Regions from separate parts of the Streptomyces sp. NPDC031225 genome, predicted to be linked through region 3. Evidence: riboswitches for the same ligand, from Rfam matches in the RefSeq annotation. Region 3 holds a riboswitch; each other region holds the start of a gene.
What was found. A riboswitch is a leader RNA that binds a small molecule or an ion and turns the genes downstream of it on or off. The one in region 3 is predicted to bind cyclic di-AMP.
Positions count from the first base shown of each region.

Region 1: another riboswitch for cyclic di-AMP. It lies ahead of ACZ48Z_RS33670 (transglycosylase family protein); the one in region 3 lies ahead of ACZ48Z_RS04675 (transglycosylase SLT domain-containing protein).
Region 2: another riboswitch for cyclic di-AMP. It lies ahead of ACZ48Z_RS25125 (M23 family metallopeptidase); the one in region 3 lies ahead of ACZ48Z_RS04675 (transglycosylase SLT domain-containing protein).
Region 4: another riboswitch for cyclic di-AMP. It lies ahead of ACZ48Z_RS11355 (M23 family metallopeptidase); the one in region 3 lies ahead of ACZ48Z_RS04675 (transglycosylase SLT domain-containing protein).

Region 1 is NZ_JBVIHJ010000024.1:54,952-60,579, forward strand. Features, by position in the region: gene ACZ48Z_RS33655 (nucleoside triphosphate pyrophosphohydrolase) at 1-265, shown strand, start outside; gene ACZ48Z_RS33660 (cytochrome P450 family protein) at 636-1,880, shown strand; gene ACZ48Z_RS33665 (transglycosylase family protein) at 2,073-3,056, shown strand; cyclic di-AMP (ydaO/yuaA leader) riboswitch at 3,262-3,429, shown strand; gene ACZ48Z_RS33670 (transglycosylase family protein) at 3,433-4,128, shown strand; gene eno (phosphopyruvate hydratase) at 4,430-5,628, shown strand, end outside.
Region 2 is NZ_JBVIHJ010000015.1:90,205-95,832, reverse strand. Features, by position in the region: gene ACZ48Z_RS25140 (bifunctional acetate--CoA ligase family protein/GNAT family N-acetyltransferase) at 1-40, opposite strand, end outside; gene ACZ48Z_RS25135 (HPr family phosphocarrier protein) at 271-552, shown strand; gene ACZ48Z_RS25130 (GntR family transcriptional regulator) at 690-1,385, opposite strand; gene ACZ48Z_RS25125 (M23 family metallopeptidase) at 1,574-2,326, opposite strand; cyclic di-AMP (ydaO/yuaA leader) riboswitch at 2,340-2,506, opposite strand; gene ACZ48Z_RS25120 (M16 family metallopeptidase) at 2,710-4,098, opposite strand; gene ACZ48Z_RS25115 (M16 family metallopeptidase) at 4,095-5,438, opposite strand.
Region 3 is NZ_JBVIHJ010000002.1:388,375-394,002, reverse strand. Features, by position in the region: gene ACZ48Z_RS04685 (LacI family DNA-binding transcriptional regulator) at 1-369, shown strand, start outside; gene ACZ48Z_RS04680 (HAD family hydrolase) at 461-1,273, shown strand; gene ACZ48Z_RS04675 (transglycosylase SLT domain-containing protein) at 1,277-1,759, opposite strand; cyclic di-AMP (ydaO/yuaA leader) riboswitch at 1,762-1,938, opposite strand; gene ACZ48Z_RS04670 (polyprenyl synthetase family protein) at 2,598-3,608, shown strand; gene ACZ48Z_RS04665 (LolA family protein) at 4,102-5,340, shown strand; gene ACZ48Z_RS04660 (ABC transporter ATP-binding protein) at 5,414-5,628, shown strand, end outside.
Region 4 is NZ_JBVIHJ010000005.1:370,936-376,563, reverse strand. Features, by position in the region: gene ACZ48Z_RS11360 (alpha-galactosidase) at 1-1,442, shown strand, start outside; cyclic di-AMP (ydaO/yuaA leader) riboswitch at 1,746-1,910, shown strand; gene ACZ48Z_RS11355 (M23 family metallopeptidase) at 1,913-2,845, shown strand; gene ACZ48Z_RS11350 (exo-rhamnogalacturonan lyase family protein) at 3,048-5,628, shown strand, end outside.

The DNA.
Region 1 (5,628 bases), on a different contig from region 3:
GACGGAGAAGCAGCGCACCTCCGTGACCGACGGCGTCCCCCTCGGCCAGCCGGGCCTGGCCCTCGCCGCCAAGCTCACCTCCCGTGTCCGCACGGCCGGCCTGGAGGTCCCCCTCCCGAACACCGGCGGCATCGGCTACGAACTCCTCGCCCTGGCCGCCCGCGCCGAGACGGAGGGCATCGACCCGGAGGCCGCCCTGCGCGCGGCGGCACGGGCGTACCGGGACGCGATCCGGGAGGCAGAGGCACCACACCACACCGCATGACCCCGCCGGATAACGTCAAGGAGTGACCGACCAGCCCGCCACCACCCCCGTGACTCCGCCCCCCGCCGGCCCAGCCTCCGCGACTCCCACTCCAGTGGCCCCCGCCCCGGCGATTTCCGACTCGGCGATTGCCGCCCCCGGGGCTGCCGCTTCCGCCTCCGGGGCTGCCGCCCCTGGGGCTCCCGCCTCCGGGGCTGCCACCCCCGGGACCCCCGTCCCCGCGAGCCCTGCCCCCGGGACCCCCGTCCCCGGGGCTGCCGTCCCCGGGGCTGCCGTCCCCGGGGCTGCCGCCCCCGCGAGCCCCGCCCCCGGGGCTGCCACCCCCACGACCCCTGCCCCCGGAACCCCCGTCCCCGCGACTCCCACTCCCGTGGCCCCCGAGCTGTTCTCCTGGGAGTTCGCCACCGACCCCTATCCCGCCTATGCCTGGCTCCGTGAGCACGCGCCCGTTCATCGGACGCGTCTTCCCAGCGGGGTGGAGGCCTGGCTCGTCACCCGGTATGCCGATGCCAAGCAGGCGCTCGCCGACCAGCGGCTCAGCAAGAACCCGGCGCACCACGACGAGCCCGAGCACGCCAAGGGCAAGACCGGTATCCCGGGGGAGCGCAAGGCGGAGCTGATGACGCATCTGCTGAACATCGACCCGCCGGACCACACCCGCCTGCGACGGCTCGTCAGCAAGGCGTTCACACCCAGAAGGGTCGCCGAGTTCGAGTCGCGGGTGCAGGAGTTGACGGACCGTCTCATCGACGGGTTCGCGGAGAAGGGGTGCGCCGACCTCATCCACGAGTTCGCCTTCCCGCTCCCCATCTACGCGATCTGCGACCTGCTCGGCGTCCCCCGCGAGGACCAGGACGACTTCCGGGACTGGGCGGGCATGATGATCCGCCACGGGGGAGGCCCACGGGGCGGGGTCGCGCGGTCCGTGAAGAAGATGCGCGGCTATCTCGCCGAACTCATCCACCGCAAGCGGGAAGCGCTGCCCGCCGAACCCACCCCCGGCGAGGACCTCATCTCAGGGCTCATCCGCGCCTCCGACCACGGCGAGCACCTGACCGAGAACGAGGCCGCCGCCATGGCCTTCATCCTCCTGTTCGCAGGTTTCGAGACCACCGTGAACCTCATCGGCAACGGGGTCTACGCCCTTCTCACCCACCCCGAACAGCGAGACCGGCTTCAGGCGTCTCTGGTCGAGCAGGAGAGAGGACTCCTGGAGACGGGCGTGGAGGAGCTCCTCCGGTACGACGGCCCGGTCGAGCTGGCCACTTGGCGGTTCGCCACCCAGGCGCTGCGGATCGGCGGGCAGGACATCGCGGCCGGTGACCCCGTACTCGTCGTGCTCGCCGCTGCGGACCGGGATCCGGAGCGGTTCGCCGACCCCGACGTCCTCGACCTCTCCCGCCGTGACAATCAGCACCTCGGTTACGGCCACGGCATCCACTACTGCCTGGGCGCCCCGCTCGCCCGTCTGGAAGGACAGACCGCGCTCGCCACGCTCCTCACCCGTCTCCCCGACCTGCAACTCGCGGTGGATTCGGCTGATTTGCGCTGGCGCGGTGGGCTCATCATGCGCGGACTACGCACTTTGCCCGTGGAGTTCACGCCCGTGCGGTAATCGACCGAGACGTCCGGCCTGGCCCGGTGAAGGCCCGCTTAAACATGACACGACCTCAAGTCTGTGATCTTCACGTGATCTACGCGGCATTAACTTGTGACAAGTGATCGAACCCCTATACGTTCACGGACCAGCGCGGTGCCTCTCGTAGAGCTCCGCGCGCGTTTCTGCTCCCTCGGGAAAGGTCCCTCCATGCTCTCCGGGAACGGTCGTCACCGTCGCCCCCGTCAGGCTCCGGCTCTCCTCGTGGCGGCCGGTGTGACGGGATCCGCCATCGCGATCCCACTGCTCGGAGCGACCGGGGCGAGCGCAGCGACCGGCACCACCTGGGACCACGTCGCGGAGTGCGAGAGCGGCGGCTCCTGGAGCGCGAACGACGGCAACGGCTACTACGGCGGTCTGCAGATGTCCCAGGAGAACTGGGAGAAGTACGGCGGCCTCGCGTACGCCGAGACCGCGGACCAGGCCAGCCGCAACCAGCAGATAGCCGTGGCCGAGAAGCTCCTCGACGACCAGGGCATCGCCGCGTGGCCGACCTGCGGTCTGCTCGCCGGGCTCAGCAAGGACGCGAGCTCGGCCGGCGTGGACACGGGTGTGGGGAGCGGGACGCCCTCGGCCTCCGCGTCGGGTTCATCGGAATCGTCCGGTACATCCGGTTCGTCTGGTTCCAACTCGTCGGGCTCCGAGGAGTCTTCCGGTCTGCTCGACGCACTGGACGGATCGACCGCGACGCCCTCGTCGCCGGCCACTGCGCCCAGCGCTGACGACGATTCCGGCAAGTCGGGCAAATCAAGCCCTTCCGCATCCAAGGGATCCGCCGCGGAGAACGCGCAGCCTCCCAGCGGCTCGCCCGTTGTGAGCCCAGAAGAGGATGAAGCGGACAAGTCGTGGCAGGAGGGCAGCTCTTCGGCCCTTGTCGACGTCGGCGCGCTCGGCTCCGGCAAGCACCGCGGCGACAGCGCCGGCGAGGTCGCGACGAAGAGCGCGCCCGCCACCGCGGGCCGCCATGCCGCCCGGACCTACACCGTCCAGGAAGGCGACTCCCTCGTCTCCATCGCCGACTCCCTTGGCCTCGACGGCGGATGGCGTGCCCTCTACGCCGAGAACAAGGACCGCATCGGCACCGACCCGAGCAACATCGTCGCCGGTCAGACGCTCGACACAGGGGCTGAATAGGGCTGAAAAGCCCAGAAAAACAGCGGGAGTTACCGTCACACTTCGCACTGAATGTCCAGTTTGGTGAAAGTGTGGGATGAGTCTCAGAAGCCCTGATCGTCTTTGAAATTCCGCCGAGCGCGTGTCTACGGTCGTGACCGCTCGGCAACCCGAGCCCCGTCTGTCGCAACGCCGAATCCTGCCAGCGGCCGAACGGGAACAGTCGTCGCGTCAAGCGCCGTAGGCAGGAGCGGGGGACCCAAGGTAAGTGCCGGGCCCAGCAGTTCACGCTGGACCGGCTTGGGGTTAAGTCGTGCACCGGGAGGTGCGCGGCCGGGCAACTCAACCGGCCCGAACCCGACAGCTCACCTCGCAGGCGTCGGTGAGGGGATCCACCATGCTGTTTTCCGGACAGGGCAAGCACCGTCGTCCTTCCAAGGCCACCCGCGTCGCCGCACTCGCCGGTGTCACCGGTGTCGCCATAGCCGCCCCGCTGATGGCGGCCGGCAGCGCCTCCGCCGCCACCGCCTCCGAGTGGGACGCCGTCGCCCAGTGCGAGTCCGGCGGCAACTGGTCCATCAACACCGGCAACGGCTACTACGGCGGCCTGCAGTTCTCGGCCTCCACCTGGGCCGCGTACGGCGGCACGGCGTACGCCTCCACCGCCAACCAGGCCAGCAAGTCGCAGCAGATCGCCGTCGCCGAGAAGGTCCTCGCCTCTCAGGGCAAGGGTGCCTGGCCGAGCTGTGGTGTGGGCCTGTCCGGCGCCTCCTACAGCGGCGGCAGCAGCTCGTCCTCCTCCGGCAACTCCTCTTCGAGCTCCTCGAACACGAGCACCCGCTCGTCCGACGAGCAGAGCGCCTCGCGTTCGTCCGAGCGTCCGGCCGCCAAGAAGAAGACCGTCACCACCCCGACCGGCAAGAAGGTCAAGAAGGGTGACGGCGAGTACAAGGTCGTCAAGGGCGACACCCTCAGCTCGATCGCCGAGAAGCACAAGGTCAAGGGCGGCTGGCAGAAGGTGTTCAAGCTGAACAAGGACATCGTCACCGACGCCGACTTCATCTACCCGGGTCAGCAGCTGCACCTCAAGTAAATGAGGAGTGCTCCCAGCTGAACCACAGCGCCCTCACAACCGTGTCCTTCAGGATGAAGGCCTCGTGAGGGCCCCCCGTCCCCACGGGCTCCCCGCTCCGGTGCGTGTTCCCCCGTACGCACCGGGGCGGGGTTTTTTTCTGCCCGGTTTCCGGGAGTGTCTTTGTTCAGTTCAGAAACAATTTACTCTCGGTTCTGTCCAGGGGGCGGTCCACGCGGTGGCTGATCCCCCGGAGCCGGTTAGGCTCGGTCTCGCAGAACCCACCGCGGTCCCGGCGGACCGTGTCACATCCAAGAAGGAGATGCTCGTGCCGTCCATCGACGTCGTCGTAGCCCGGGAAATCCTCGACTCGCGAGGGAACCCCACCGTCGAGGTCGAGGTCGGCCTCGACGACGGCAGCACGGGTCGTGCCGCCGTTCCGTCCGGCGCCTCCACGGGTGCCTTCGAGGCCATCGAGCTGCGTGACGGTGACCCCAACCGCTACTTCGGCAAGGGCGTCGAGAAGGCCGTCCTCGCGGTCATCGAGCAGATCGGCCCGGAGCTCGTCGGCTACGACGCCACCGAGCAGCGCCTGATCGACCAGGCGATGTTCGACCTGGACGCCACCGACAACAAGGGCTCGCTCGGCGCCAACGCCATCCTCGGCGTCTCCCTCGCCGTCGCCCACGCCGCCTCCGAGGCCAGCGACCTTCCGCTCTTCCGCTACCTGGGCGGCCCGAACGCGCACCTGCTGCCGGTGCCGATGATGAACATCCTGAACGGCGGCTCGCACGCCGACTCCAACGTGGACATCCAGGAGTTCATGATCGCCCCGATCGGCGCGGAGTCCTTCTCCGAGGCGCTGCGCTGGGGCGCCGAGGTCTACCACACCCTCAAGAAGGTGCTGAAGACCAAGGGCCTGTCGACCGGCCTGGGCGACGAGGGCGGCTTCGCCCCGAACCTGGAGTCCAACCGCGCCGCGCTCGACCTCATCGTCGAGGCCATCAAGCAGGCCGGTTACATCCCCGGCGAGCAGATCGCGCTCGCGCTCGACGTCGCCGCGTCCGAGTTCTACAAGGACGGCAAGTACGAGTTCGAGGGCAAGTCCCGCTCGGCCGCCGAGATGACCGAGTACTACGAGGAGCTCGTCTCCGCGTACCCGCTGGTCTCCATCGAGGACCCGCTGTACGAGGACGACTGGGCCGGCTGGAACGTCATCACCCAGAAGCTGGGCGACAAGGTCCAGATCGTCGGCGACGACCTCTTCGTCACCAACCCCGAGCGTCTCGCCCGCGGCATCGAGGAGGGCTCCGCCAACGCCCTGCTCGTCAAGGTCAACCAGATCGGCTCGCTGACCGAGACCCTGGACGCCGTCGAGATGGCCCAGCGCAACGGCTTCAAGTGCATGATGTCCCACCGCTCCGGCGAGACCGAGGACGTCACCATCGCCGACCTCGCCGTCGCCGTGAACTGCGGTCAGATCAAGACCGGCGCCCCGGCCCGCTCGGACCGCGTCGCCAA
Region 2 (5,628 bases), on a different contig from region 3:
AGTGGGCGGGGTACTCGTGCCGGTCCGACGCGCTCTGCATGGGCCCCAGAGTACGGCTCGCGTATGACAACAGCGCGAGGCAGTCTGTGGAGAACGAAGCGAGAACGCGCGGGAACCCGCGAGGACTCGCCTGTCATCGCCGGGACGGAAGTCGGGCCGAGGCCGCGGTCCGACCGCTCACCCCGCAGGGGGCGAACGAGCCCCCTCCGGAGACGCTTCACGTGTGGGAAACTGGTCTAGACAACCCTGAACACCGAAGGGCAGCATCACATGGCTGAGCGCCGCGTCAACGTCGGCTGGGCCGAGGGTCTCCACGCCCGCCCCGCTTCCATCTTCGTCCGGGCCACCACGGCCGCAGGTATCCCGGTGACGATCGCCAAGACCGACGGCAACCCCGTCAACGCGGCGTCCATGCTGGCCGTGCTCGGGCTGGGCGCCCAGGGTGGCGAGGAGATCGTCCTCGCCTCCGACGCCGAGGGTGCGGACGCGGCCCTCGACAGGCTCGCGAAACTGGTCGCCGAGGGGCTCGAGGAGCTTCCCGAGACCGTCTGAGCCCTTTCGGGCACAGCGTCGTAAAACACCGCCGAAGGGCTCGTCCGAATTATCGGGCGGGCCCTTCGCATTTCCCTTTTACGGGCAGCGGAAATAGCCCCCCGCGAATTACCCACTCTTTGTATACGGCGCCCGTGTTAATGCCGCAGACCCGTCACGTTTACAGGATGTTGCGAGGTCCTCACACGGTCCGGGCGATCGGCGCCGGAGCCGAACCGCAGACGGTGCACCGCGCCCGAACGCTCGGCGTGCAGGGCGGTGATCGCCCGCGCCCGCTCACCGTCCCCGCGCGCCACCGCGTCCACGATCGCGCCGTGCTCCGCCCAGGACTCCACCGGGTTGGCGGGCGCGTCCACCACGTACATCCAGGCGATCTTGTGCCGCAGCTGGGTCAGCATCGAGGTCATGGCAGGGCTTCCGGCGGCCTGGGCGAGCGTCTCGTGGAACCAGCCCCCCAGGGAGCGCAGATCCTCACTGTTGCCCCGCCTGGCCCGCTCCTGGCCCAGCCGGACCAGGCCGCGCAGCACCTTCAGATGGGCCTCGGTGCGCCGCTGGGCGGCCCTGGAGGCGCTGAGCGGCTCCAGCAGCATGCACATCTCCAAGAGGTCGGCGCCCTCCTGGTCGGTCGGTTCGGCCACGCACGCGCCCGCGTGGCGGCGCGTCACCACGAAGCCCTCGGCCTCCAGCGTGCGCAGGGCCTCGCGGACGGGGACGCGGGAGACGCCGTAGCGGCGGGCGAGCAGTTCCTCGGTGAGCCGGCTGCCGCGCTCGTAGACACCGGCGACGATGTCGTCGCGGATAGCCGTGCATACCGAGTGCGCCGGAATACGCATGTCCGACCTCCGTCTTAATCCCCGTGAAACGTCGCCGATTGACGTGTGTTCAGTGACTCTATTGCAATGAGCGCGAATTTCCGACGGCGGACCGGAATCCAGGGATATTTTTTGGACAGCAGGGCACTCTAAACGCGGAAACCCCGGCTCGGAGGAGCCGGGGCCGAAGAAGATCTCGCGGTACGTCGTCAGACACTCACGCCGTGCGAGCGCAGATAGCCGACGGGGTCGATGTCCGAGCCGTACTCGGCGCTGGTGCGGGCCTCGAAGTGCAGGTGCGGCCCGGTGACGTTCCCGGTCGCGCCGGACAGGCCGATCTGCTGGCCGGGGGTGACCGACTGGCCGACCGAGACGCCGATGGACGACAGGTGGCCGTACTGGGTGTACGTGCCGTCGGCCATCCTGATCACGATCTCGTTGCCGTACGACCCGCCCCAGCCTGCCTCCACGACCGTGCCGCGGCCGACCGCGTGGACGGAGGTGCCGCTCGCGGCGTGGAAGTCGACACCGGTGTGGCTGCCGGAGGACCACAGGGAGCCGCCGGTCTTGTAGCCGGTGGAGACGTAGGAGCCGGAGATCGGGGTGACGAACCTGTTGAGGCGCTCGCGCTCGGCCGCGCGGGCGGCGCGCTCCTTGGCCTCGCGTGCCTCCTTGGCCCGCGCCTCGGCCTTCCTCTTGGCCTCGGCCTCCGCCTTCTTCTGCTCGGCGGCCCGCTGCTGGGCGGCGGCCTGGGCGTCGAGCTGATCGGCGAGGGAGTCGCCGACACTGACGACGGGCATGAGCCCGGTCTGTTCGACGGAGTTCCCGGCGGCGAGCGCCGGAGTGGCGATGGTGCCGATGACGCCGGTGGTGGCGAGGGCCGCGACGCCCGCCGCACGGGCGGTGGTGCGCTTCATCCGGCTGGGACGACGGTGCTTCCCGGCGGCGCAGGTGAACGCCATGTAGTGGCTGGTCCTTTCCTTCCTTCTCGCCTACCGGGTTAGCTGACGGGTTCGGAGCAGGAAGGTCTCCTACGGACCCCCTCGCTGTTCGCGCGGGCGTCCGATTCACCCCAGGGACAACGCATGTGGGTCCCCGGCTCCCCTGGCTCGCGCCATGCGGGGACTCGGCGATGACTGTCCGGTGCCACGGACGCGGCGCACTGCCTGACGAACAGCCGGGATGACGCTAAGCGGGCCGACTTTCAATCCCCAAACCGATCACGGTTTTTGTAGCGCATCCCACACAGCAGACAGGCAACCTCCTGCCCAATTCGGACATCTAAGGGCCCTGGTGACACTTCCGTCACCAGGGCCCCTTTGTGGCGCCTGCTCTGCCGGCCCCTCTACTCGGCGGACACGACCTTGACCTCGCCGATGCCGAGGGCCTCGACGGGCTCCTTGATGGCGGCGGCGTCGCCGACCAGGATCGTCACCAGACGGTCCACCGGGAAGGCGTTCACCACGGCCGCGGTGGCCTCGACGGTGCCGGTCGCGGCGAGCTGCCGGTACAGGGTCGCCTGGAAGTCGTCCGGCAGGTGCTGCTCGACCTGATCGGCCAGGGTGCCCGCCACGGCCGCCGCCGTCTCGAACTTGAGCGGTGCCACGCCGACGAGGTTCTGTACGGCGACATCGCGCTCGGCATCGGTGAGACCGCCCTCGGCGAGGGTGCGCAACACCTTCCACAGGTCCTCCAGAGCGGGACCGGTGTTCGGGGTGTCGACCGAGCCGCTGATGGCGAGCATCGCGGCGCCCGAGCCGTCCGGGGCGGACCTGAGGACCTGCCCGAACGACCGCACGCCGTAGGTGTAGCCCTTCTCCTCGCGCAGGACACGGTCCAGCCGGGAGGTGAGGGTGCCGCCGAGGCAGTACGTGCCGAGCACCTGCGCGGGCCACACGCGCGCGTGCCGGTCGGCGCCGATACGGCCGATCAGCAGCTGCGTCTGGACGGCGCCGGGGCGGTCCACGATGACGACCCGGCCGGTGTCGTCGGCGGTCACCGGCGGCACGGGCCGCGGCTCGGCCGTGGAGCCTGTCCAGGAGCCGAGGGTGTCGCCGAGCAGCTCGTCCAGGTCGATGCCGGTGAGGTCGCCGACGACCACGGCGGTCGCGGTGGCAGGCCGCACATGCTTCTCGTAGAAGCCGCGCACCGCCGCGGAGTCGATGCTCTCGACCGTCTCCTCGGTGCCCTGACGCGGGCGGGACATGCGCGAGTCCGCCGGGAACAGCTCCCGGGAGAGCTCCTTGGCGGCACGGCGGGACGGGTTGGCGAGCTCGTGCGGGATCTCGTCCAGGCGGTTGTTGACGAGCCGCTCGATCTCGCTGTCCGCGAAGGCGGGCGCCCTGAGGGCGTCGGCCAGCAGACCGAGCGCCTTGGCGAGGCGGGAGGCCGGCACTTCGAGACTCAGCCGGACGCCCGGGTGGTCGGCGTGCGCGTCGAGGGTGGCGCCGCAGCGCTCCAGTTCGGCGGCGAACTCCTCGGCGGAGTGCTTGTCGGTGCCCTCCGAGAAGGCACGCGCCATGATCGTGCCGACCCCGTCGAGGCCGGCCGGTTCGGCCTCCAGAGGAGCGTCCAGAAGGACCTCGACGGCGACGACCTGCTGGCCGGGGCGGTGGCAGCGCAGGACGGTGAGACCGTTGTCGAGCGTCCCGCGCTCAGGAGCGGGGAAGGCCCAGACCTTGGGCTCACCCGCCTGCGGCTGAGGGTGGAATTCCATCGCGGCGAGCTCGGTCACTTGGCCGCCTCCTCGTTCTCGTCCTGGTCGGCGGGGGCTTCGGCGACGGTCGGCTCGTAGACGAGCACCGCGCGGTTGTCGGGGCGCAGCTTGGCCTTGGCGACCTTCTGGACGTCCTCGGCGCTCACTTCCAGGACGCGCTGCACGGCGGTGAGGGCGAGCTGCGGGTCGCCGAACAGGACGGCGTAGCGGCACAGTTCGTCGGCGCGGCCCGCCACGGTACCGAGCCGGTCCAGCCACTCGCGCTCCAACTGGGCCTGCGCGCGCTCCATCTCCTCGTCGGTCGGGCCCTCCTCGGCGAACCGGGCGAGTTCCTCGTCGATGGCGGCCTCGATGACCGGCACCTCGACGTCACCGGAGGTCTTCACGTCGAGCCAGCCAAGGGAGGGCGCACCCGCCAGGCGCAGCAGTCCGAAGCCCGCAGCGACGGCCGTACGGTCGCGTCGTACGAGCCGGTTGTAGAGGCGGGACGACTCACCGCCGCCGAGGACGGTCAGCGCCAGGTCCGCCGCGTCGGCCTCGCGGGTGCCGTCGTGCGGCAGCCGGTAGGCGGCCATCAACGCGCGCGCGGGAACCTCCTCCTCGACGACCTCGCGCAGCTGCTCGCCGATGATCTCGGGGAGCGAGCCGTCACGCGGAGCGGACTTGCCGTCGTGCGAGGGGATGGAGCCGAAGTACTTCTCGACCCAGGCGAGCGTCTGCTCCGGGTCGATGTCGCCGACGACCGACAGGACGGCGTTGTTGGGGGCGTAGTACGTCCGGAAGAACGCGCGCGCGTCCTCCAGGGTGGCCGCGTCCAGGTCGGCCATCGAGCCGATCGGCGTGTGGTGGTACGGGTGGCCCTCCGGGTAGGCGAGCGCGGTCAGCTTCTCGAACGCGGTGCCGTAGGGGACGTTGTCGTAGCGCTGCCGGCGCTCGTTCTTGACGACGTCGCGCTGGTTCTCCATCGACTCGTCGTCGAGGGCGGCCAGCAGCGAGCCCATGCGGTCGGCCTCCAGCCAGAGGGCGAGCTCCAGCTGGTGGGTCGGCATGGTCTCGAAGTAGTTGGTGCGCTCGAAGCTGGTGGTGCCGTTGAGCGAGCCGCCGGCGCCCTGGACGAGCTCGAAGTGCCCGTTGCCGTGGACCTGCTTGGAGCCCTGGAACATCAGGTGCTCGAAGAGGTGAGCCAGACCGGTACGCCCCTTGACCTCGTGGCGCGAACCGACGTCGTACCAGAGGCACACCGCCGCGACCGGGGTCAGGTGGTCCTCGGAGAGCACCACGCGCAGCCCGTTGGCCAGGCGGTGCTCGGTCGCTGTCAGGCCCCCGGTGCCTGCCTGGTCTGTGGCCGTGTGACCCATGGGCATGTACGTCCCTTCGATCGCGTTCGCGGTCCTTGAAACCGCGGTTTTCCTGCCGGTCCTGCCACTGTATGCAAGCGTGCGGACCCTCGGTGAAGTTCCCGCAGCGCGTACGCCCACAGCGGATCGCGTAGCCTGCGGGCAACCGTGAGCAGGACGCTGTGCGGTCGCCGGGCCGTGCGGCTCAGCC
Region 3 (5,628 bases):
GGCCTGCCCTACGACCCGGCGCTCGTCGTCGAGGGCGACTTCCGGCGCAGCGGCGGCGAGCGGGCGGCCCGGCGCCTGCTGGCCCAAGCACCCGACATGGACGCCGTGTTCGTCGCGTCCGACCTCATGGCCCTGGGGGTCGTGGGCGTCCTTCAGCAGTCCGGGCGCTCGGTCCCCGGTGACATCGCTGTCGGCGGCTTCGACGACTCCCCGGCGGCCACCGCCATCGCCCCCGCCCTCACCACCATGCGCCAGCCCTTCGACCGCATCAGCGCCGAGATGGTCCGCATGCTCCTCGCCCAGATCGCCGGCGAGGACACGGCCGGGGTGATCCTCCCGACGGAACTCGTGATCCGGGACTCGGCGTAACCGGAACCGGAACACACGTCAACGGATGTGAAAGCAGCAGCCGTCCGGTTCGCGTCGAGTCGCAGGGGCCAACCATCCGTATTCTCTGATCATGGCCGCCTCCCCCGCATATTCACTCGTCGCCACCGACCTGGACGGCACGCTGCTCCGCGCCGACGACACCCTCTCGGACCGGTCGTTGGCCGCGCTCGCGCGGGTGGCGGCGGGCGGGGCCCGGCATCTCGTCGTGACGGGACGGCCGGCGCCCAGAGTGCGGCCGCTCCTCGACGACCTGGGCAGTACGGGGCTCGCGGTGTGCGGGCAGGGCGCGCAGGTGTACGACGCCGGCGCGGACCGTCTGCTGTGGTCGGTGACCCTGGAGCGGGAGCTGGCCGAGACCGCCCTCGGGAAGATCGAGGCCGAGGTCGGGCAGGTGTACGCGGCCGTGGACCAGGACGGCGTGGACGGGCTGACGCTCATCGAGCCCGGGTATCTGATGCCCCACCCCACGCTGCCCGCGGTGCGGGTCGATCGGCGCGACGACCTGTGGTGCGAGCCGATCAGCAAGGTGCTGCTGCGCCACCCCTACCTGTCCGACGACGAGTTGGCGGTGACGGCGCGCTCGGTGGTGGGCTCGCTGGCCACGGTCACCATGTCGGGGCCCGGGACCGTCGAACTCCAGCCATGCGGCATCACCAAGGCGACCGGTCTCGCGCTGGCCGCCGAACACCTGGGCCTGGGGCCCGAGGTGACGATCGCCTTCGGGGACATGCCCAACGACATCCCCATGTTCGACTGGGCGGCCCACGGCGTCGCGATGGCCAACGCCCACCCCGAACTCAAGGCCGTGGCCGACGAGGTGACCTCGTCGAACGAGGACGACGGCGTCGCCGTCGTCCTCGAAAGACTGTTCAGTGAGGCGTAGTTCCTAGTACGCGCCCCACACGTTGTCGATCGACCCGTACCGCTGGGCCGCGTAGTTGCAGGCCGCGGTGATGTTCGCGACCGGGTCGTACGGGTCCCACAGCGTGTTGGACACGTGGTACGCGTTGAAGGTCGGGTCGATCACCTGGAGCAGGCCCTTGGACGGGGTGCCGGCGGCCGCGTTGGAGTCCCAGTTGTTGATGGCCCAGGGGTTGCCGGAGGACTCGCGGATGACGTTGCGGTAGATGCCGTTGTAGGAGCCGGGGATCCCGTGCTCCGCCATGACGGCGAGGGAGGCCCGGATCCAGCCGTCGAGGTTGTTGGCGTACCCGAGTGTGGTCGCGGTCTGCACGGTCGGGGTGGCCGCGGACGCGCTGGTCGCGCCGACGAGGGGGAGTGCCAGTACGGCGGCTCCCGTGCCGAGTACGGCGAGCTTGCGGACGAGACGGCTCTTGCGGGGGGTGCGGTGCTGAGCGGCAGCAGGCATGGTGAAGTCCTCTCCTTCGCCTGCGAGGTGAGCTGTCGGGTTCGGGCGGGGAGTTGCCCGGCCACGCCCGCAAAAGGCATGACTTCACCCCGAGCCGTGCCGGTATGTCCGAAGACATCCCGATCCGGCGACTTACCTGGGTCCCCCGCTCCTGCCGCGGTTCTCGGTGGATGTACGGGCGGTGGCAGGATTCGGCGTCCGCCCGACAGGCCGGGAACGTATGCGAGAGCACATGTCCGGAACAAGTGGCGAATTCACATGGCGTGCCTATTGACCTTGGTACGGGGCATTTGAGGTGCTTGATCCTTTGCGACAGCAAGCCTCAACTGGTGCACTGGAAAAGGCGGATCGGTGCATTCCGGATACCTGACGGTCCGCCGGATCGAGTGAGCCAAGTCACGCCCGTGCGCAAGAGGGGTGAAACGGTCAAGTGGGCTCAACTCGTAGTCAACCGCCCGCTCCTGAGGTCCACCTCCGTGACGTCCGGTGGACCCGGGGCGGTGTCGCAGGAAGCTCGCGCGCTCACGCGTGGGTGGAGTCGCGCAGGGCACGTGTTGAACGAGGAGCGCTCACGGACCTGCGGGCAGTGGTCGGCGGACGGCAGGGGGCTGGCGGGTCGGATCGGGACACCAACGATTAATTCCCTACAAATCGATAGATATCTATTCTTTTCGCATGATCAAAAACATACCGGCCGTGATCCGATACCGCCCGGCATGGACAGGGCGGGCGCTATCGGTGATCCAAAGGTGACCGGATACGCTGACTTGAGTGATGGCAGCGACCTATCGACATTCCGTGTAACCGCCAATCGACACCAGCAGACAGGAGACCCCTCGTGACCGTCGTCGGGCCGTTCGGGCTGAGCGTGCGGGACCAGGCTCTGGAAGCCGATGTCCAGGCCGGCATGACGGCTGTCGAGGAGGGACTGCTCGAGGCCACCAAGAGCGAGGTCCCCTTCATCACGGAGGCCGCCCAGCATCTGGTGCGCGCCGGTGGAAAGCGCTTCCGCCCGCTCCTCGTGATGCTCGCCGCCCAGTTCGGGGATCCCTATGCGCCGGGCGTCGTGCCGTCGGCCGTCGTGGTGGAACTGACCCACCTCGCGACGCTCTACCACGACGACGTCATGGACGAGGCCGCCGTACGCCGCGGTGTCGAAAGCGCCAACACCCGCTGGGGCAACTCGGTGGCCGTACTGACCGGCGACTTCCTGTTCGCCCGGGCCTCGCACATCCTGGCCGACCTCGGGCCCGATGCGGTCCGGGTGCAGGCGGAGGCGTTCGAGCGCCTGGTCACCGGCCAGATCCTGGAGACGGCCGGGCCGCAGGACGGGCGGGACCCGGTCGAGCACTACCTCGACGTGCTCGGCGGCAAGACCGGCTCGCTGGTCGCGGTGGCGTGCCGCTTCGGCGCGATGATGTCCGGCGCCGACGAGACGGTCGTGGACGTCCTGACCCAGTACGGCGAGCGCCTCGGCGTCGCCTTCCAGCTCGCGGACGACGTCCTGGACATCGCCTCCGACTCCCACGAGTCCGGCAAGACCCCGGGCACCGACCTGCGTGAGGGCATCCCCACGATGCCGGTGCTGCGGCTGCGCGAGCGGGCCGCCCGGCTCGGCCTGGCCGACGACATCGCCCTGTGCGAGCTGCTCGACTCCGACCTCACGGACGACGCCCGGCACGCCGAGGCGCTGGCCGCGCTGCGTGCCCACCCCGCGCTGGAACAGGCCCGCCGCGACACCGTGCGCTACGCGAAGGACGCGCGCGCGGCGCTGGCCCCGCTGCGGGAGTGCGACGCGAGGGCGGCACTGATGGAGCTGTGCGACGCGGTGGTCCACCGCGCGGGCTGACCGCACCCGTCCGGCGTGACGCAGGGCACGTGTGGGATCTGCGGGTGCGGACCCGGCCCGGGGGCTGCGGGTACGCCCGCTCCCGGCCGACGTCGCGGCCGTGGCCGGTACACCCGCGGCGTCCCGGCTGCCGTCGACGGCGTCATCTTGGTCGGCTCCGGCGACCCGGCACGATCGTCGGCTGCCGTGCCGTGCCGTGCCGTGGCACGCCGTCCGGTGAGCGCCGTACCGACTGCCTGGTCCCGCGCGGCTGACGGTCTCGACGGTCTCCTGGAGCGGCATCCCCTACGGGTCGTAGGGGGCGCAGCCGTGTCGTGTCATCCCCCAGGTGTACGCGGAGTTGGCCCCGAGGGTTGACGCATGGGCATGGCCGATTTGGTCAGATGGACACCACGGAAAACACCACTCCTCACCGATTCGGGTGAGAATGGCGGCTACGGGGTGGACGCAGGGGGAGTTGACAGCCGCCGCCGACGACGGAGGTAAGGCACACATGGCACCGTACGAATCCGACGACAGCGCGACCGACGCCGACGCCGAGGAACTGCGCGCGGCACGCCGCCGCAAGGCCGCGAGGTACGTCGTGCCGGCCACGGTGGTGGGAATCGCGGCGGCGACCATCGGGCTTGTCCCGGCGCTCGCCGACTCCGGCGACCCCGACCTGCCGAAGATCAGCGCTCAGCAACTCGTCGAGAAGATCGCCGCGTCGGACGTGGAGCAGCTGTCCGGCACGGTGAAGATCACCACGGACCTGGGGCTGCCGGACCTCGGGGGTCTGGAGAGCTCGCTGGGCTCCGCCGCCGGTTCCTCCGGCTCGGGCGACGGCTCGTCCGCCGACCCGACCACCAAGCTCACCGAGCTCGCCTCCGGCACGCACACACTGCGCGTCGCGGCCGACGGCGAGAACAAGCAGAAGGTCTCCCTTCTGGAGGACGCCGCCGAGTACAGCCTCATCCACGACGGCAAGGACGTCTGGGGCTACGACAGCAAGTCCAACTCGGTCTTCCACAGCACGGCTTCCGAGAGCGGCGGAAAGCAGAAGGAAGAGCTCCCGGCCACACCCAAGGACCTCGCCGAGGAGGCCCTCAAGGCCGCCGACAAGACCACGTCGGTGACGGTCGAGGGCACCGCGCAGGTCGCGGGGCGCGACGCGTACCGGCTCGTCATCAAGCCCAAGGACGAGGGATCCACGGTCGGCCAGATCACCGTGGCCGTGGACTCGAAGACCGGGCTGCCGCTGAAGTTCACGCTGACGCCCGCGAGCGGCGGTGCCGCCGTCGTGGACGCCGGATTCACCCAGGTCACCTTCGCCAGGCCGGCCGCCTCGACCTTCGACTTCACCCCGCCGAAGGGCGCGAAGGTCACGGAGAAGGACGCCGCCGAGGCACCCGAGCACTCCAAGTCCGGGGACTTCGGCAAGGGCTCCGCCCACGAGCGCGGCACGGAAGGCCCCGGCGGCCCCGGCGGCCTCGACGGACTGAACGTCATCGGGGACGGCTGGGACTCCATCGCCACCTTCGACACCGGCGGCCAGGGCGTCCCGTCCGGCTCCGAGGCCGGCGGTGACATCGGCGGCTTCCTGGACTCGCTCGGCGACAAGGTCTCCGGCAAGTTCGGCGAGGGCACCGTCTTCAAGACCCGCCTGATCAACGCCCTGATCACCGACGACGGCAAGGTCTACGTCGGCGCGGTCACCAAGGACGCGCTGGTGAAGGCGGCGAACGCGGGCTGACCGGGAACCTTGCGCGGCGGCCGTACGTAGTCACTGTACGTAGTCGTCGCGTGAGCGTGAATTGAGGGAGCCGATGGACGAAGGGTCCGCCGAGGAGCCGGAGCCGAGCGGGGCGGGTGACAGTGTCATCCACACCCGCGCCCTCACCAAGCGGTACCGCGGCGGACAGCTCGCCGTGGACGGTCTCGACCTGACCGTCCCGGCGGGCAGCGTCTTCGGCTTCCTCGGGCCGAACGGCTCGGGCAAGACCACCACCATCCGCATGCTGATGGGCCTCATCGAGCCGAC
Region 4 (5,628 bases), on a different contig from region 3:
GCGGAGAGGTCTACGGCTGTGCCCTCGGCTGGTCCGGGTCCTGGCGTATCGCGGTGGCCCAACTCGCCGACACGCGCGTGCAGATCACCGGCGGCGCCGGCTACGACGACTCGGGACTGCTGAGCCTGGCGGCCGGGGAGTCCTTCACCACCCCCGTCTTCGCCGGCCTCTGGAGCGACGGCGGCTTCGGCGGCGCGAGCCGGGCCTGGCACGCCTACCAGCGGGCGTACGTCATCCCGGACGCGGACCAGGACCGGCCGGTCCTGTTCAACTCGTGGGAGGCCACGAACTTCGACATCTCCGAGGAGCAGCAGGGCACCCTCGCCAGGCGGGCCGCGGCGATCGGCGTCGAGCTGTTCGTGGTCGACGACGGCTGGTTCGGCGCCCGCACCAGTGACCGGGCCGGGCTCGGCGACTGGGCGCCCAACCCCGACCGCTTCCCCGCCGGCCTCAAGCCGCTCGGCGACTACGTGCGGGCGCTCGGCATGCAGTTCGGCATCTGGGTCGAGCCGGAGATGGTCAACCCGGACAGCGAGCTGTACCGCGCCCATCCGGACTGGGTGCAGTACCAGACGGGGCGAAAGCAGACGGAGTTCCGTAATCAGCTCGTACTGAACCTCGCGCGTGAGGACGTCCAGGAGTACCTGTGGGAGCAGCTGGACACACTGCTCTCCTCGGCCCCGGTCGACTATGTGAAGTGGGACTTCAACCGCTGCTTCACCGACGCGGGCTGGCCGGGCGACCCGTACCCGCAGCGTCTGTGGGTCGACCATGTGCGCGGCTTCTACGCACTGTTGGACCGGCTGCGGGAGGCTCACCCCGGGGTTGCCTTCGAGTCCTGCTCGGGTGGCGGCGGCCGGATCGACCTCGGGGTGCTGAGCCGCACCGACCAGGTGTGGACCTCCGACAACACCGACCCGCTCGACCGGCTCGTCATCCAGCACGGGTTCAGTCAGATCCACCCCGCGCGGGTGATGGCCGCCTGGGTCACGGACAGCCCCAACACCCAGCTCAACGGCCGGGTGAGCTCTCTTCGGTTCCGGTTCGTGAGCGCGATGGCCGGGGTGCTCGGCGTCGGCGGAGACCTTGAGGAGTGGACCGAGGAGGAGCTCGCCGAGGCCCGGCGGTGGGTGGATCTCTACAAGGAGATCCGGCCCGTGGTGCAGCGCGGCGACCTCTACCGGCTGCGGCCTCCGCGGGGCGGAGCGAGTGCCGTGCAGTACGTCCTCGGGGACGAGGCCGTCGTCCTCGCCTGGCTCCAGGCGCAGCAGTACGGCGAGCCCGTACCGGCGTTGCGGCTGCGCGGACTCGACCCGGCGGCATCGTATGAATGCCCTGAAACGGGCGAAGTGCACCGAGGGGCCGTATTGCTGCATCACGGACTTTCCACCGGTTTGCGTGGTGACCTCGATGCGACGGTTATCCGACTCCGCCGCATCTAGGGCTTCTGTCCGAATTGATGGATTCCTTCCAACTCCTTCCGGGGTGTGAGTTCCTGTGAATTCATGACGTGAGGAGCGTCATATCCGTGACGGTGTGTCGCTCGTCATGTTCACGTAATTCTTATGGTTTTCAAGGGGATTCGGGCCGGGTATCGGGCTTCCGATTCACGCAGGGTGACTGCTTATTCCCGTAAGCGATCAACAGAAACGCATTCACAGGGAACCACTCACTTGTCCCTTTGCGTCCTGCTCGCTTACGTTCACCTCCGATCCGGTCGGACGCCTAATCCTGCCGCCGAACGGATTCCGCACACACTCACCCGTACACGGCAGGAGCGGGGGACCCACAGGCAGTACCGCCTGTTCCGGTCTCCGGAACAGGCTTGGGGTCAAGTCGCGCCTCGGCGCGGCCGGACATCTCCAGTCCGCACCCGACAGCTCACCTCGCAGGCGCCGGAGAGGAATTCACCATGCCCGCGAAGGGTAAGCACCGCCGTCCGAAGCCCCAGCGCTTCACCCGCTCGATAGCCGTCGCCGGAACCGGGGGTGCCGCACTCGCCCTCCCGCTCATGGGGGCCACCGGTGCCCACGCCGCCACCTCGCAGTCGGTGTCGGAAAAGGCCGTTCAGTCGCTTCCGGTGACGCAGAAGGCCGTTGAGAAGACCGCCGAAAAGGCGGCCGCGAAGAAGAAGGCCGCGACCGTGCGCACCTATTCGGTGCGGACCGGTGACTATCTCTCGAAGATCGCCGACGAGCAGAACGTCACCGGCGGCTGGAAGAAGCTATACGCCGACAACCGCCAGGCGGTCGGCGACGACCCCTCGCTCATCCACCCCGGTCTCAAGCTCTCGATCGGCAAGAGGAGCGTGACGAGCACGGCGAAGACCGGCTCCTCCGCCTCCTCTTCCTCGGCCTCCTCGAAGGCCGAGAAGTCCGCGTCGAAGTCGTCGAACGCGACGGCCGCCACCCAGAGCTCCGACACCACCGGCTCCAGCGGCTACACCCTGCCGGTGACGGGTGCCACCATCGGTACCGGTTACCGCGTGGCGGGCGCCATGTGGTCCAGCGGTTACCACACCGGCGTCGACTTCGTCGTCCCGACCGGAACCTCGCTGAAGGCCGTGGCCGCGGGCACGGTCGTCTCCGCCGGCTGGGGCGGCGCCTACGGCAACCAGGTCGTCATCAAGCTGAACGACGGTTACTACGCCCAGTACGCCCACCTGTCCCAGCTCTCCGTCTCGGCCGGCCAGACCGTGACCGAGGGTCAGCAGATCGGCCTCTCCGGCGCGACCGGCAACGTCACCGGCCCGCACCTGCACTTCGAGATCCGCACCACGCCGGACTACGGCTCGGACGTGGACCCGGTCTCCTACCTCCGCTCGAAGGGCGTCGCCGTCGGCTGACGCCCCCCTGTGCCACCGAAGGCCGGACCCCGATCCCCGGGTCCGGCCTTCGGTGTTCCCTGCTGAGTGTCCTTGCGCGTTCATGATCACTTCATTGCGGTCGTGTGGCAGACGTGCTCGGAGCGTCGACAGGTGAGGGAGGGTGGGGACAGAGTGAACTCCGTAGCTGTGCAAGCGCTTTCTAAGGCCTTCGGAGGTCACAGTGTCCGGCGTCGACCGACGCACCGTGTTCAAGGGCGCCGCAGCTGCGGCAGCCCTCACCCAGTTCTCCTGGGCCGTGTCCCACGCCGCCACAGCGGCGGACGGCGACGCCACCGAACTCCACTGGCTGGAGGGTTCGGCCCCCGACGTCCACGCCGGTGCCACCTGGGGCGTGCCCTGGGCGCGTGGCACCCACCGCCCGGAGCAGCCGTTCCGGCTCGCGACCTCCGGCGGCGACGAGGTCCCGGTCCAGAGCTGGGTCACCGGCTACTGGCCAGACGGTTCGGTGAAGTGGACCGCGCACGCGATAGCGCCCGACGCGCCGAAGGCCGACCGTTACGTACTGAGCGCGGGCAGCCCGGCCGCCCCCGGGCACCGCGTCGAGGTGGGCCGGAGAGGCGGCCGTATCGAGGTGTCGACCGGCGTGATCACCGCCGTCTTCGAGACCAAGGGCTCCGACACCGTCGTGCGCAGCATCAGGCGCGGTACGACCGAGATCGCCAGGGACGGGCGGCTGGTCGCCCTGCGGCAGAAGTCCGTGCGTGAGGGCACGGACCTCGACGGTTTCGCGGGCCGGATCGAGAAGATCGCAGTCGAGCAGGAGGGGCCCGTCCGTGCCGTGATCCGGGTCGAGGGCCGGCACCGGCACGGCGGCCGGGCCTGGCTGCCCTTCGTGCTGCGGTTCGCGTTCTCCGCCGGCGCGGAATCCTTCCGCCTGGTGCACACCTTCGTCTGGGACGGCGAGCAGCGGCCCGGGTCCGACCAGGGGGACTTCCTGCGCGGGCTCGGTGTCCGCTTCACCGTGCCGCTGAGCGACCAGCCGTACGACCGCCATGTGCGGTTCGCCGACTCGGGCGGCGGACTGTTCAGCGAGGCCGTCCAGGGCGTCACCGGGCTGCGCCGCGACCCGGGCGCCGCGGTGCGGGCCGCGCAGATCGCGGGCGAGAGACTGCCGGACACCGCCACCTGGGACACCCGGGTGGCGAGCCGGCTGGCGTACATCCCGCGGTGGGGCGACTACACGCTGACCCAGCCGACCGCCGACGGCTACCACGTGCGCAAGCGGACGAAGGCCGGGTACGGCTGGATCACGGCCGCGGCCGGACAGCGCGCGGGCGGCTTCGGATACGTCGGCGGCGCGAGCGGCGGACTCTCCTTCGGCCTCAGGGACTTCTGGCAGCGCCACCCCACCCAGCTGGACGTCCGCGGTGCGGCCTCCGACGCCGCCGAGGTCACCCTCTGGCTCTACTCGCCCGAGGCCCAGCCCCTCGACCTGCGCTTCTACCACGACGGCCTCGGTCAGGACACCTACGAGGAGCAGTCCGACGGCGGTCTGGAGATCACGTACGAGGACTACGAGCCCGGTTTCGGCACCCCGTACGGCATCGCCCGGACCAGTGAACTGACCTTCTGGGCCCTGGAGAAGACCCCCTCCGCCGCCGCTCTGGCGGCTCAGGCGAAGGCGGTGGCCGCTCCTCCACTGCTGGCGGCCTCGCCCCAACGGCTGCGCTCCGCAGGCGTGTTCGGCGACTGGACGCCCGTGGACCGCTCCTCGAAAGCCCGCGCGGCGATCGAGGACCACCTCGACGACCTGTTCGCCTACTACCGCGACCAGCGCGAGGAGCGCCGCTGGTACGGCTTCCTCGACTACGGCGACGTCCAGCACACCTACGACAACGACCGGCACGTCTGGCGCTACGACGTCGGCGGATTCGCCTGGGACAACTCCGAGTTGGGCACCGACCTCTGGCTCTGGTACCACTTCCTGCGCACCGGCTCCGCCGAGGCGTTCCGGTTCGCGGAGGCGATGACCCGGCACACCGGTGAGGTCGACGTCTACCACCTGGGCAAGTGGGCGGGCCTCGGCACCCGCCACGGCGTGCAGCACTGGGCGGACAGCGCCAAGCAGGTCCGCATCTCCACGGCCGCCAACCGCCGCTTCTTCTACTTCCTCACAGGCGACGAACGCACCGGCGACCTGCTGAGCGAACTCGTCGACGTGGAGCTGACGTTCCTGGAGGTGGACCCGCAACGCAAGGTCCGCACCGACGGTTACGAGCCCGGCGACCGGCACGCCCTGTCGGTGGGCTTCGGCACCGACTGGGGCGGGGTGTCGGCGGCCTGGCTCACGGAATGGGAGCGGGGCGGCCCGGGCGCGGCCGAGGCGAAGGCGAAACTCGTCAACTCCCTGCGGACGATCGCCGCTCAGCCCAACGGCTTCTTCACGGGAACGGGTCTCCTCGACGCCGACACCGGCAAGTTCGCCGTGACGACCGACACGGCCGTCAACGTCTCGCATCTCAGCGCCGTCTTCGGGCTCGTCGAGACCAACAGCGAGATCGTCTCGCTGCTGGGCGACGAGGAACCGGAGTTCCGCGCGGCCTGGCTGAACTACGCGCAGTACTACAACGCCACCGACGCCCAGAAGAAGCAACTCACCGGCTCCACCTGGAAGTCGGCCCTGCCCGCCGCGCACTCGCGCATCACCGCGTACGCGGCTCAGCGCAAGAACGATCCGGCTCTCGCCACGCGCGCGTGGAACGAGTTCTTCACCGGTAACGACACCTACTTCCCGTCCAACG